DNA from 3 places in the Actinopolymorpha sp. B11F2 genome. Region 3 is predicted to be linked to each of the others. Evidence: riboswitches for the same ligand, from Rfam matches in the RefSeq annotation. Region 3 holds a riboswitch; each other region holds the start of a gene.
What was found. Region 3 has a riboswitch for S-adenosylmethionine ahead of ABN034_RS20810 (aminotransferase class V-fold PLP-dependent enzyme). Riboswitches for the same ligand answer to the same signal wherever they lie in the genome.
Positions count from the first base shown of each region.

Region 1: linked by a shared signal. The riboswitch ahead of ABN034_RS26200 (GNAT family N-acetyltransferase) and the one ahead of ABN034_RS20810 (aminotransferase class V-fold PLP-dependent enzyme) in region 3 are both predicted to bind S-adenosylmethionine.
Region 2: linked by a shared signal. The riboswitch ahead of thrC (threonine synthase) and the one ahead of ABN034_RS20810 (aminotransferase class V-fold PLP-dependent enzyme) in region 3 are both predicted to bind S-adenosylmethionine.

Region 1 covers NZ_JBEFTX010000017.1:65,314-69,976, forward strand. The annotation lists gene ABN034_RS26190 (GntR family transcriptional regulator) at 166-1,287, shown strand; gene ABN034_RS26195 (hypothetical protein) at 1,330-1,689, opposite strand; SAM riboswitch class I at 1,843-1,931, shown strand; gene ABN034_RS26200 (GNAT family N-acetyltransferase) at 1,939-2,562, shown strand; gene ABN034_RS26205 (ArsR/SmtB family transcription factor) at 2,690-3,043, shown strand; gene ABN034_RS26210 (SRPBCC family protein) at 3,047-3,553, shown strand; gene ABN034_RS26215 (dihydrofolate reductase family protein) at 3,553-4,173, shown strand; gene ABN034_RS26220 (ROK family protein) at 4,336-4,663, shown strand, end outside.
Region 2 covers NZ_JBEFTX010000024.1:62,423-67,085, forward strand. The annotation lists gene ABN034_RS30975 (alpha-amylase family protein) at 1-715, opposite strand, end outside; gene ABN034_RS30980 (MoaD/ThiS family protein) at 833-1,108, opposite strand; gene thrC (threonine synthase) at 1,105-2,388, opposite strand; SAM riboswitch class I at 2,402-2,579, opposite strand; gene ABN034_RS30990 (serine hydrolase domain-containing protein) at 2,876-4,168, opposite strand; gene ABN034_RS30995 (DUF2178 domain-containing protein) at 4,258-4,663, opposite strand, start outside; gene ABN034_RS31000 (helix-turn-helix transcriptional regulator) at 4,658-4,663, opposite strand, start outside.
Region 3 covers NZ_JBEFTX010000011.1:233,604-238,266, reverse strand. The annotation lists gene ABN034_RS20815 (glycoside hydrolase family 6 protein) at 1-955, shown strand, start outside; gene ABN034_RS20810 (aminotransferase class V-fold PLP-dependent enzyme) at 1,109-2,647, opposite strand; SAM riboswitch class IV at 2,687-2,814, opposite strand; gene ABN034_RS20805 (TrpB-like pyridoxal phosphate-dependent enzyme) at 3,081-4,445, shown strand.

The sequences.
Region 1 (4,663 bases), on a different contig from region 3:
TGGTCGCGGTGTGGTCGCGCGATGGCGCGGGCGAGGCAGCCAGGACTGCTGTGACGCTAGGAAGGGTTGGCCACGTGAGACGTTCACTAGTGCGGTGGTCGCAGGATAGTATGCGCATGGTCGCAAGATGGTATAGATCTGCCCAGTCACCCCTCCGGAGGACGCGTGCCCGATCCATTCCTCTACGAGCGGGTCTACGACTACGTCCTCCACCAGATCCGCACCGAGACTCTCAAACCTGGGGAGCGGGTCCCGTCCGAGAAGGAGCTGGCGGAGCAGTTCGGCGTCAGCCGCATCACCTCCAAGCGGGCGCTTCGCATGCTCGCCGAAGCCGGTGTGGTCGACCGCAGGCGCGGCATGGGGTCGTTCGTGACCGATGACGTCGGCCGCGTCGACGCCGTACGCCACGCTGGTGCTCGACCACGTGAGCGGCCACCGAGCACCGGCTGCCTCGCCCTGGTGCTTCCCGACGCCTCTGAGGCGTACGGTCTGGAACTCCTGTGTGCGATCGAGGAGCGGTGCGCAGAACTCGGCTACCACCTGATCGTCCGGCGGACCCGGGACAGCCAGCAGGTCGAGGAGCAGGCGATCGATGCCCTCGTCGGTGGCGTCGCGGACGGACTGATCGTCTTCCCTGTCCACGGGGAGTTCTACAACGCAAGCCTGGTGCGGCTCGTGCTCGACCGCTCTCCGCTCGTCCTGGTCGACCGGTACCTTCGTGGGATCCCGGCATGCTCGGTCTTCACCGACAACGCAGCCGCGGCTCGTGCCCTCACCTCCCGCGTGCTCGACCAGGGACACGAGCAGGTCGCCTTCCTGTCGCCACCGGTCGAGAACACCTCCAGCATCGAGGAACGGATGCAGGGATACCGTGACGTCCTGCGCGAGCGCGGATACCCACCAGACGCCGAACGCTGTTTCACCGAATTCCACAGCACACTGCCGGGGTCGCGGTCAGCGGACATGGCGAGCGCCGACCGCGAGGCTCTGCGCGCTTTCCTGAAACGCGAACCAGGCATCACCGGCTTCGTGGCCTGCGAGTACAACATCGCCGTCCTGCTGCGACAGGTTCTCGAGCACGCGGGTGAAGGGGATCCCGACCGTCGGATGATCGCCTGCTTCGACTCGCTGGAATCGCCGACTGATTCCGGCACCTTCGTCTACATCAAGCAGGACCAGCAGGAGATGGGCCGCCGCGCCGTCGACCTTCTCCACGCCCAGCTGGGCGGCGACGACGTGCCGCTCAGGTCGGTCGTACCGTTCACCCTTGTCGATCCGACCACGTGAAGGCTGGAAAGAACCCCGCGACAGTAGGCGTTCGTCGGCCTGTCAGGACGTACGGATGGCGTAGATGAGGTGTAGGACGCGATCCCCTTCGATGGTCCGCGGGTTCTCCAGCAATTGTTGGGGCGGCGCCGCGGGTACGCCGTGCCATCCGTTCGTGATGTCGAACAGGTGCCGACCGATCACCGCCGCGCGAACATTGCCCGAGGTCGAACGAATGTACTCGGCGCTGGCGGCGCTCACATGGAAAAGCCGGTCCGGATCTCCCATGGTTGTCGCCACGTCGCCGTTTCCGTACCACTCGAACAGCGGGCCCACATTGTCGTTCTCATCCGCGATGAACCCGTCGACGGAGACTGTCGCCCCCACGATCACCTTGCCCATGATCGGGACCTCCTCAGTCATCCTCATTCGTTTGCCGGACCGCCGATTCCGCGGGTGACGCAGGTGCAGACCACGATCGTGGCGCGGATTCATCGGTGTTCGCGGCAGTTCGCCGGTTCGGTGGCCGCCGACGTTGACCGCCGTCCCTACGCCGAGGCATGATCCCCTGACCGAGATTCATCCAGAGGATCCGAGGGACCTGGCCCAGTGACGGTCCGGCAACCTGCCCTACGGCAAGGTGCCAATGCCAGGAACGATGAGGAGGCGCTCATGAGCGCATGGCTCGATGTGCCCGTACTCCATGGATCGTTCGTACGGCTGGAGCCACTGGCGATGGCCCACGCGTCGGATCTGGCGCGGGCCGCGGAGGAAGATCGCCGCACCTACGGCTTCACCGTGGTTCCCCGCGGTGCCGAGGTGAAGGAGTACCTGGCGACCCAGTTCGCTCGCAGGAGCGAGGGACTGACGCCCTTCGCGCAGGTCCGGCAGCGGGACGGTATGGCCGTGGGGTGCACAGCCCTCTGGAACCCGCGAACGTGGCCGGGCCGGCAGGACCTGCGCGCCATCGAAATCGGCTGGACCTGGCTTGCGGCGTCGGCGCAGGGCACGGGGATCAATGCCGAAGCAAAGTTGCTGCTCTTCACGTATGCGTTCGAGACGCTGGGGGTGGCCCGTGTCGACCTCAAGACGGACGCCCGCAACGAACGTTCGCGGCGGGCGATCGAGGGGCTCGGGGCGCGCTTCGAGGGGGTGTTGCGCAGTTGGTCGGCCTCGTGGGCGCCTGGAGAGGCGGGGGCGTTGCGCGACTCGGCCATGTTCTCTGTCGTGGCGACCGAATGGCCGTCCGTCAAGTCGGCACTCGGCGCGCGGGTCGGGGGCGTGAGCATTCAATAGAGCCTGAGGAGAGCCTTGACGTCTATGCGGAGTACGGCGTCACCTCTCCGCGAGGGACTTCCCGGGTACACGCTGGATCTCCCTGTCTCGACTTGACGCATGCCGATATGGGCATATGATGGCGGCCATGGCACGAGCCGCGACGACCTCGGACGTCTTCAACGCGATCGCCGAGCCGCGGCGCCGGGAGATCCTGGTGCTGCTGCGGGCGGGTGAGCGGCCGGTGACCGAGTTGGCCCGGGAGCTGGGGATGACCCAGCCGCGCGCATCCAAACACCTGCGGGTGCTCCGGGAGGTCGGGCTGGTGCGGGACCGCAAGGCAGGCAAGCAGCGCCTGTACGGCCTTGACGCCCGCGGGCTGCGGCCGGTCCACGAGTGGACCGGTGGGTTCGAGCGCTTCTGGAGCGAGAGCTTCGACCGGCTGGACGCATACGTGCAGGACCTGAAGCAGGCTCTAGAGCAGGCAGGGCAGGAGGAGTAGCTGATGAGCGCGACGGGACGAGGAGGGCCGGCGCAGTTCGCGACGGCTGACCGGGAGATCGTGATCTCCCGGGTCATCGACGCCCCGCGGGAGCTGGTGTTCGAGGCGTTCACCGAGGTGCGGCACCTGTCCCGGTGGTGGGGGCCGGAGGGGTTCACCACGACCACGCGGTCGTTCGAGTTCCGCGTCGGCGGGGAGTGGAACTTCGTGATGCACGGGCCGGACGGGACGGACTACACCGAGTGGATCTCCTGGAACGAGATCGCCCCGCCGGAGCGGATCGCGCTGCTGCACGGTGAGTCCCGCGGCGACCCGAACGCCTTCGAGTCGGTCCTGACGTTCGAGCCCGACGGTGCGGCGACCCGGATCGAGATGCGCACGGTGTTCCCCACCAAGGAACTGCGCGACGAGGTGGTCGAGAAGTACCACGCGATCGAGGGCGGCCAGCAGACCCTGAGCAAGCTGGCGGCCTATGTCACCGAGGTCGCTCGGTTGGGAGCGGAGGACTGATGGCCGGGAAGGTGTTCTTCAGCGTGTCGATGTCGCTGGACGGTTTCATCGCGCCCGAGTCCCTCGGGGACCTGATGGGGCAGCAGTGGGTGGAACTGCAGCGGTGGGTCTTCCCGCTGCGGTTCTTCCGGGAGAACCTGAAGCTCGGCGAGGGTGGCGAGGAAGGGCGCGACAACGAGATCGTGCGGGAGACGCATCTGCGCACCGGCGCGAGCGTCATGGGCAAGCGCATGTTCGACGCCGGCGAGCAGATGTGGCCGGAGGAGGCGCCGTTCCACACCCCGGTGTTCGTCGTGACGCACGAGAAGCGTGACCCCTGGGAGCGGCCGGGCGGGACCACCTTCCACTTCGTCAACGACGGCATCGAGGCCGCGCTCGACCAGGCCCGCGAGGCCGCCGGCGACCGCGACGTCCGCATCGCGGGCGGCGGCGCGACGATCCTGGAGTACGTGAACGCCGGCCTGGTCGACGAGTTCTCGATCGCGCTGTCGCCCGTGCTGTTCGGCTCCGGAATCCGCCTGTTCGAGGGTGTGGACGCGGGCCGCGTGGCCCTGGAGCCGGTCCGCGCGGAGCACTCTCCGAGGGTGACGCACCTGACCTACGCCGTCCGGGAGCGGTAGGCGCACGGCGGACGGCGTACGCGAACGAACACCCACGCGGGCCCCTGTCCTGACAGCTGCCTCGTGGCCCGACCGATACTTGGTGTCAACCCGGCGTCGGCGCCGGGCCGGCGTCGACGCCAGGCGCGGGCGGGCGAGCGAGAGACGGCGGCAGGAGGAACGATGGGAAGTACGCCGAACGGGGCATTCCCGCGCCGCAACCCGGCTTCCCGGACCGTGTTCTCGTCGATCCTTGCGCACGGACCGTCTTCCCGTGGTGACGTCGCGCGGCGTACCGGCCTGTCGGCGGCCTCGGTGACGAAGTCCGTCCGGCCCCTTCTCGCGGCCGGGTTCCTGCTGGAGGGGGACGCCGCCGGAGGCAGCGTCGGGCGCCCAGTCCGTGAGCTCCGGGTCCGGCCGGAAGCCGCGTGGTTCGCCGGAGTCAAGGTGACCGGGAACGAGGTCGTCGGCACGCTCACCAACCTGTCGGGTGTGGCGCTCGCGAGTGGCC
Region 2 (4,663 bases), on a different contig from region 3:
CAGGGCTCCATCCGGCATCGACCACGCAGTAGGGACGGACCGGATGGCCGTCGGCGTACTCCACGATCGTCTCAGCGTCGCGAAGGATCTGTGCCGGGCCGAAGTCGCGGCCGTACGCGTAGTACCAGTTGTTGCAACCGACGACGGGATCTCTTACTGGTAAGGGATCACCACACATCGCTGCCGTCAGCCGGCACTGGACCGCGTACGCCGACTCGCCTGGATCCCCTTCGACGGTGACGACCGTCGCCGCGTCGAGAACTCGATCATCCAGCAGCACAGGCGATCCGCCGCTCCGTACGTCGATCCAGCAGGACACGCCATCGGCGTCGACGGTCCAGGAACAGAAGGCGTTCGGACGAACCCGCACACCCATGCCGGACGTCGTACCGGTTGCCTGGTCGTGGCCCAACCACGACCACGGCAGCAACCGGTCTGGTTGGAGCGCCCGCCACTGCAGATCGCCGTACGAGCGCTCCCATGCATCACCGAGTACGAGGGTCGACTCGGGGCGTGGCTCACACCAGCGCAGGACCACCCACGAAAGTTCCCGGCGGGGGGACGCCACCTGGACGGCAAGGCCGCCGGTGACGGTCGGAAGACTGACCTCGACCTCCGAGGACGTGAAACGGCCTCCGTCAAGGTGAGCTTGACGGAGGCCGTCACGACGGTCGTGGACGACGAACACCGCGTCCGGAAGCGTCAGGGAAGGCACGTGGACTTCCTTTCGGAGACTCCGGGAACCGGGCTCAGCAGTCAGTGACCGGAACTCGGGCCGCCCCACGACAGGGGCCCCGCCAGCGAGCGGGCTCTGCTGCCAGCGACGGTGCGTTCAGCCGCCGGCGACGGCGGGGATCACCGAGACCTGAACGCCTTCCGGTGTGGGGGTTTCCAGACCGGAAGCGAAGCGCACGTCCTCCTCGCCGACATAGACGTTGACGAACCGGCGCAGCTTCCCGGCGTCGTCGAGCACCCGGGCGCGGATGCCGGGGTACTTCGTCTCCAGGGAGTCGAGCACCTCGCCGAGCGTGGCGCCGTCCGCGTCCACCTCGGAAGCGCCGCCGGTGTAGGTGCGCAGGATCGTCGGAACTCGTACCTTCACGCTCATGCGAGCCCTGCCTTCGTGAATGCGTCGTACGTCGGACGGATGGTTGCCGCGGGCCCCACCTTGCCGGCGATGGCGTCCAGGGTTTTCAGTCCGTCGCCGGAGTTGATGATGACGGTCTCCGCGTCAGGGTCGAGTTGCCCGGTGTCGATCAGCTTCTTCAGCGTCGCGACGGTGACGCCGCCGGCGGTCTCGCCGAAGATCCCCTCCGTGCGCGCGAGCAGCGCGATGCCCTCGACCACCTCGTCGTCACTGACGTCCTCGACGACCCCGCCCGTGCGTCGGCAGACATCGAGCACGTACGGTCCGTCGGCAGGGTTGCCGATCGCGAGCGACTTGGCGATGGTGTCCGGACGTACCGGCGCCACCACGTCGTGGCCGGCCTTGAACGCCGCCGACACCGGCGCGCACCCGGTCGCCTGCGCGCCGAAGATCTTGTACGGCGCATCCTCGATCAGCCCGAGGTCGACGAACTCCCGCAGTCCCTTGTCGACCTTCACCAGCTGCGCACCGGACGCGATCGGGACGACGACCTGCTGGGGCAGCCGCCAACCGAGCTGTTCGGCGATCTCGAAGCCCAGCGTCTTGGAACCCTCGGCGTAGTAGGGCCGGACGTTGACGTTGACGAACGCCCAGCTTTCTTCCTCACCGGCGATCTCGCTGGCGAGCCGGTTGACGTCGTCGTAGGTGCCTTCGACAGCGACCAGGGTGCCGCCGTAGACCGCAGTCGTGAGGATCTTCTGCTGTTCGAGGTTGTGCGGGACCATGACGACGCTGCGGATGCCGGCGCGGGCAGCGGCCGCGGCGACGGCGTTGGCGAGGTTGCCGGTCGACGGGCACGCCAGCACCTGGAAGCCCAGCTCGCGGGCCGCGCTGAGTGCGACCGCCACCACGCGATCCTTGAACGAGTGGGTCGGGTTGGCCGCGTCGTTCTTGATCCACAGGGTCCTGACACCGAGGGCGGCGGCCAGGCGGTCGGCGCGGACGAGCGGGGTGAGGCCGGGTTCGGTGTTGGGGAACGACGCGACGTCGGTGGGCACCGGCAGGAGCGCCTGGTAGCGCCAGATGTTGGCCGGCCCCGCGGCGAGGTCGTCGCGGGTGATCTGCGGGTAGTCGTAGGCCACCTCGAGGGGGCCGAAGCATTCGGTACAGGCGTACTGCGCGCCGAGTTCGGTGGTCGCGCCACACTCGCGACATCGCAGACTCGTGGCGTTGCCGAACGCACCGGGGCGGGGGGTGTGCGCGGCGCCCGTCGTGTCGGCGCCGGCGTACGTGGTCGTCATGAGAGGCCTTCCTTCCTCATCTTCCTCAAGCGTCCGAGCCGCGCCCAGGGATCTCCTGGTCGGATCGTCGTGAGCCGGACTTGGCACCGTGTCCGCCGCGGGGCCTCTGATGCACGCGAGACACACGCGTCGGCGGTCGGCCGGTTGCCGGGGCTTCGTCGGGCCGGTCCCTCTGCCCCTCTGGATGAGATTCCTTGTTGAGTTGTTGTCGGCGAGCGTAACTGACCCGTCTCCGAGATCGTCCGGCAGGTCCAGTATTCGAGACGGTTGTCCACCATCGGGGACGGTGGCGGCCAGTCTCGCGGCCGTGAGCTGCCGCAAATGACCACGCTGAGTAGGCGTCAGGACCCCTGCCATGCGTCCACGCATGTGTCGGGTTCCGTGGGCCTACCCAGCGTGGTCATTTGCGCCTGGCGGTTCGCCGCGGGGCGCCGAACGGCCCGGCTCGACAGACAGTATGCAGAGGCTGCGGCCCCGGCATACGCGTCTAGTCGCAGAGCGCGGCGGCCGCGACCTGCTCGGCGGTGGGGTTCAGCGTCCCGTCCTCCGTCATGATCCACGCGTTGGCGCCGACCGCGGCCTGGCGGGATCCGTCCGGGGTGGTGAAAACGGCGCTGTAGTAGCCGAACACCTGACCGTTGTGGCCCCATGCGACACCGCCCGGCACGCACGGCACCTGCACGGGGTAGATGCCGAGCCCGTAGCCGAACTCTCCGACACTCCTCATCTCGCCGAAGAGCGGCCTCGGCAGCAGTTTCCCGGAGAACAACGCTCGCAGGAACGTCAGTTCGTCCCGTGTGGTGGACACCACGCCACCGGCGGTCCGCAACCAACTCATGGAGTACGTCGTCGTGTCGTACAGCGGCTTGTCCGTACCGTCCTGCAGGTACCCACGCAGGTGCCGGCCGGCGATCACCGGGTTCGCCACCGGGTAGGACGTGTCTCTCATGCCAAGCGGCCCGATGATGCGGCGCGCGAACTCGACACCCACCGGCCGGTCCGTGACCGACTCGATCAGCATGCCGGCGAGGACGTAGTTGGTGTTGGAGTACTCGTGGTGCGTACCAGGGGTTCGGCGCGGCTCGGGGTTGGTGAGGGCGATCCTCACCAGGTCGCGGTAGCTGAAGTAGTGGAAGCGGTTGCGGTCGTAGGACCAGGGTGGGGACGCCAGCATGGTGTCGGTGTGGAACCCGCTGGTGTGCTGCAGCAGGTGGCGTACGGTGATCCGCTCGTCGAGGCCCAGGCCCGGCAGCCAGCGGACGACCCGGGCGTCCAGACCGATCTTTCCTTCGGCCACAAGTTGGAGGACGACGACGGCGGTCATCGTCTTGGTGATGCTGCCGATGCGGTAGCGGTCGTCGGGGCGGGCCAGCCGGTTGGTGCGACGGTCGGCCACACCGCGCGCGATGGCCGTGGTCGCACCGTCGCCGGTGATGGTGGCGAGGGCGACCCCTGGCGTACCGGTCTCGATCACCTTCTCCGCAAGGCGTTCCAGCCGGGTCGTGGTCGTTTGGACGTGAGCCGCGACGGTGCGGGCCGGGGCACCTGGACCGGAAGCACTATCCGGATGGGAAGCTGCGGCCGCCTCCGCGGGAGGAGCCGCGTCTTCTGCGGGAGGTGCCGCGACCCCCGCGGGTAGAGCCGGGGCCTCTGCGGGTGGTGGAACCGCGGCCTCTGCGGGTGGAGCCGGAGCGCCTGGGGAAGACGCACCAGCGACGATCAAGGGCGGCGCGAGCACGGCGACCAGCAGCCGGCGTACGGACATGATTTCGGGCAGCATGCGTCAAACCCCCAAGATACAAAGCTGATTGGTGGTGAGGCGCCGGACGTAGCAGTCGTCGACGATGGTCGCCGCGACCGGTTCGGCGCTCAGGTGCGACGGTTGAGCACCAGGAGCGAGACGACGTAGGTGACGCCCGCGACGAATCCCAGGAACGCCCAAGGGTCACCGTGACCGCCACGAGCGATGTCGACGACCGCACCGCCCACGATCACGAGGGCGAGAATGTTCAACGTGTGAAGGGCCGCGCGTTGATGGATCTGCACATGCCGTTCCTCGTGCGTGTCGTCGCCAAGGAGTGCGACCGTGTCACTCAGGCGCGACCCGAACACCAGGAACAGCACGAGCACAACCATGAGGGCGATCATCGCCAGCCCCAGCCAGAGCCGGTCACTCACGATCGCCGCGACACCCATCGCGATGCCCAGGACCAGACCCAGAATCAAAGCCGGCTTGGAGATTCGCCGGCCCGGGTGGCTGTGGCCGCGGTCATTC
Region 3 (4,663 bases):
GCGGTCGCAACCTGCCAAATGGGTGCGGACCAACCCCGGTGACCCGCGTCAGGAGGCGATCAAGACCGGGATCGCCGAGATGCCGATCAGCCGGTGGTTCCTGGGCAACGACAACGATCGCGCGGAAGCCAGCATGTACGTACGCGGAGCCGAGGCGGCCGACAAACTGCCGGTGCTGGTGGCGTACAACATCCCGGGCCGTGACTGCGGCCAGTTCAGTGCTGGCGGCGCGGACGGCTCGGTGGCGTACCGGAAATGGGTCGACGGCCTCGCCGGTGCGGTCGGCCAGCGACCGGCCGTGGTGATCCTCGAGCCGGATGCCCTTGCACAGTTGGACTGCCGCCCCGACACGCAGCGGAACGAGGCGCTCGCGCTGATCTCGTACGCCGTGGACCAGTTCGCCAACCGCGCACCCAACACGTGGGTCTACATCGACGCGGGGCACTCCAACTGGGTCGACTCCGCGACCATGGCCGAGCGCCTCCGCCGGGCCCATGTCGGCAACGCGCGCGGCTTCTCGCTCAACGTCTCCAACTACCAGCCGACCGAGGCCAACGTGGCGTACGGCCAGGAGGTCGTCGAACGGATGGAACCGGACGGTATCCATCCCACGTTCGTCATCGACACCAGCCGGAACGGTCGCCCACCTGCGGGATCGGAGTGGTGCAACCCGGCTGGTCAGCAGGTCGGGGACCGCCCGCGACCCGGTGGTGCGTACGGGCTCGACCTGCAGCTGTGGGTGAAGCCGCCCGGTGAATACGACGGTGCCTGCGGTGTTGCACCCGAGGGCAACGCGGGTGACTTCCAGCCGTCCGCCGCGTTGGGGCTGCTCACCGGGTCCGACGGCGGACAGTGGCTGCTGGGGTTGCGGAAGAGTACGGGCGTGGTGAGCCGTGACCAGGATCCGTGGCAACGGGACCTGGGACTCAGCCGTGCCGATCCCACCGGCGACTGAGAGTGGCCGTCAACCCAGGCGGCACTGGATGAGGGGCGCCCTGCTCCCATAGGTTCGCCTCAGGGCGCCCTTCATCGCATGTAGTTCTGGACGAGGGAGCCCTTCGTCCACGCGCTGCGAACGCCTCGAGCAGCGGCGTGGTGAGCAACAGGCTCACGGGACCGCCGCCGCGTCCGGCTGCGCCCACGACGGATAGGGCCGCGGGTCCGGCGTCGGGGCCCACGCACCGCTGCTGTCGGAGTACGACCAGCGGGTTCCCGCCGAGACCAGCGCGCTCACGGCATCGGCGAGCCGGTCGACGTCGGCCACCGTGCTCCCGACCCCGAAGCTCGCCCGCAGCGCACCCTCCGGCGCACCCAGCCGGGACACCAGCGGGTGGGCGCAGAACCGTCCATGCCGGATGCCGATGCCGTGCTCGGCCGAGACGTACGCCGCGACGAGACCCGGGTGGAACTCGCCCACCGAGAACGCCACCACACCGATCGAGCTCGGGCTGTCCCGCCAGATCCGATGCAGGCGTACGCCGGGAATGCTGGCCAGCCGCTCGGTCAGGCGTTGCCGAAGGGTCTCCTCGTGGGTTTCGAGCGCACCGTCGGGGAGGCCGGCCAGGGTGTCGCAGGCAAAGCCGAGCGCCACCGCGCCGAGCACGTTGGGCGTACCACCCTCGTGCCGGGCGGGCGCGGGTGCCCAATCGGTGTGGGTGAGGCCGACGTCGCGCGCCGCGCCGCCACCGGGAAGGTAGGCCGAGGCGGCGTCGAGCCAGTCGCGACGTCCGACGAGGACACCGGCCCCGAACGGTGCGTAGAGCTTGTGACCCGACAGCGCGAGGTAGTCCACACCGCTGGCCGCCAGGTCGATCCGGCGGTGCGGGGCGAGTTGGGCCGCGTCCACGACGACCCGCGCCCCGGCAGCGTGCGCGATCTCCACGATGTCGGCGATCGGCAGCAGTTCGCCGGTGACGTTGGACGCGCCGGTGACCGCGACCAGTGCGGCCGGGCGGGCGGCGAGTTCGGCGCGCAGGCTGACGAGCGTGGCGCGCTGCGTGGTGCCGGCAAGGACGCAGCGGGTCTTCCCACTCGCGCGATGCCGCCACGGGAGCAGGTTGGCGTGATGTTCGATGTCGAGGTGGACGACCCCGGCGGTAGGTACAGCGCCGGTGGGTACGCAGTGTGCGAGCAGGGTGAGCGCATCGGTCGTGTTGCGGCTGAAGACCACCACGTCGTCCGGGCGGGCACCCACGAACGCGGCGACCTTGGCCCGCGCGGTCTCGTAGAGCGTCGTACTCACCTGCGAGGTGTATCCCGCCCCTCGGTGCACGCTCGCGTAGAACGGGAGGACGCCGTTCAGGTGGGCCGCGACGGCTGACAGGCAGGGCGCGCTTGCGGCATAGTCGAGCTGGACGTAAGGCACCTGCTGGCCGCTGACGACCGGCACCTGCAGGTCGGCACCGACCACCGGGAGGAGCGGCTTGAGGCCGGCTTCTGAGCCAGGTGGAACGGTGTTCGGCGAGGGTAGAGCGGTGTTCGGCGGCGGCGAGGTGGCGGTGAACGACTGTGGGGTGGCGGTGAACGACTGTGGGGTGGGGCTGAACGACAGTGTGGTGGGGCTGAACGACAGTGTGGTGGCGCCGGGCGGCGTGGCGCTGGGGACGAAGGGCGCACAGGGCGCAGGCGCGGTGTCGACGGGTGTCATGCGTACCTCACAAGGTCTCGGGGACCCTGTGGGCTGCGGGTCCCGCGCTTGTGGTGCCGGGCGGCACCACCTGGTCCTCACCCGGGGCACCCCACCGCGGTTGGAGGGTTGCCGGCCAGCAAGCCGGGGCTCGCAGGGCGTGGTCGCCCTTGCTGGCACTCATGACCGCGACACACGCTAACCGGTGGCAGGACCCACTCGCCTCGATGTATCAAATAATGGACGCGCGTACCAATATGTGGGCAGCTCGGCTGGGCGGCCATCGGAGGCCCACATCCGCAGCCTGGCAGGCGATCGAGCGATCGAGGTCGTCGAACTGACCGCTGCGGGCCCGCTCGGGCGCGTCCGCGTCCTGACCGTCCGGTGAACCGACCGGGCGTACCCACGGCTTCGGGGTTCCGCCCATCGACGCGGCCCGGCTACCGTGACCGGCATGCCTGTGCCGACGAAGATTGTTCTCGACGAGTCCGAGCTGCCACGAGCCTGGTACAACGTGCTCGCAGACCTGCCGAGCCCACCGCCGCCGGTCCTGCACCCGGGCACCCACCAGCCGGTTGGCCCGGACGACCTCGCGCCGCTCTTCCCGACGGACCTCATCCTGCAGGAGGTGACGACCGAGCGGTACGTCGACATTCCCGAGGAGGTCCTCGACGTCTACCGGCTGTGGCGGCCGTCGCCGCTCTACCGCGCCCATCGCCTGGAGAGGGCGCTCGGCACGCCGGCCAAGATCTTCTACAAGTACGAAGGCGGCTCACCCGCAGGGTCCCACAAGCCCAACACCGCCGTGCCACAGGCGTACTACAACGCCAAGGCGGGCGTACGCAGGTTGACGACCGAGACAGGCGCGGGCCAGTGGGGTTCGGCGCTGGCGTTCGCCTGCTCGCAGTACGACCTGGCCTGCGAGGTCTGGCAGGTGCGCGCGTCGTACGACCAGAAGCCGTACCGCAAGATCATGATCGAGACGTTCGGCGGCACCATCCACCCGTCGCCGTCGGACCTGACCGCGGCCGGGCGCGCCGTGCTGGAGAAGGATCCCGACTCGCCCGGGTCGCTCGGCATCGCGATCTCGGAGGCGGTCGAGGTCGCGGCGACGAACGCCGACACCAACTACTCCCTCGGCAGCGTCCTCAACCACGTGCTGCTGCACCAGACGATCATCGGCGAGGAGGCGGTCGCGCAGTTCGGCAAGGTGGGGTTGACACCGGACGTCCTCATCGGCTGCACCGGCGGCGGCTCGAACTTCGGCGGGCTCGCGTTCCCCTTCCTCCGCGAGAAGCTGGCGGGTGGCCTCGACGTCACGATCCGCGCGGTGGAGCCGGCGAGCTGCCCGTCGCTGACGAAGGGCGTCTATGCGTACGACTTCGGCGACACCGCCGGGATGACGCCCCTGATGAAGATGCACACGCTGGGCCACGACTTCATCCCCGATCCGATCCACGCCGGCGGGCTGCGCTACCACGGCATGTCGCCGCTGCTCTCCCACATCTACGAGCTGGGCCTGATCGAGGCGGTGGCGAAGACGCAGCGGGAGTGCTTCGAGGCGGGTGTGCGGTTCGCGCGTACGGAAGGGATCGTGCCGGCGCCGGAGCCCACCCACGCGCTCGCCGCGTGCATCGACGAAGCCCTGCGCTGCAAGGAGTCTGGCGAGGAGAAGGTCATCCTCACCGCACTGTGCGGGCACGGTCACCTGGATCTCGCCGCCTACGGTACGTATCTCGCCGGTGAGCTGGTCGACCACGAACTCGCCTCGGACCAGGTGGCCGCCGCGGTCGCCGGCCTGCCCACCGTCCCCGCATAGCGCGCCGGCCCTTCCCGGATAGGGCGACGGTTCCTCCCGGATGGCGAGCTGGTCTTCCCGGGCAGGCGACGGCTCCTCCCGCATGGCGCAGGCGTTCTGCGGCGGCGGCAAATGACCACGCTGAGCAGGCGTACGGACGCACGGCCAGGCATCGGCACCGGTCCAGGTCACACCTGCCTGCTCAACGTGGTCATTTGCCAGCGGCCCCGCCCAGTCGA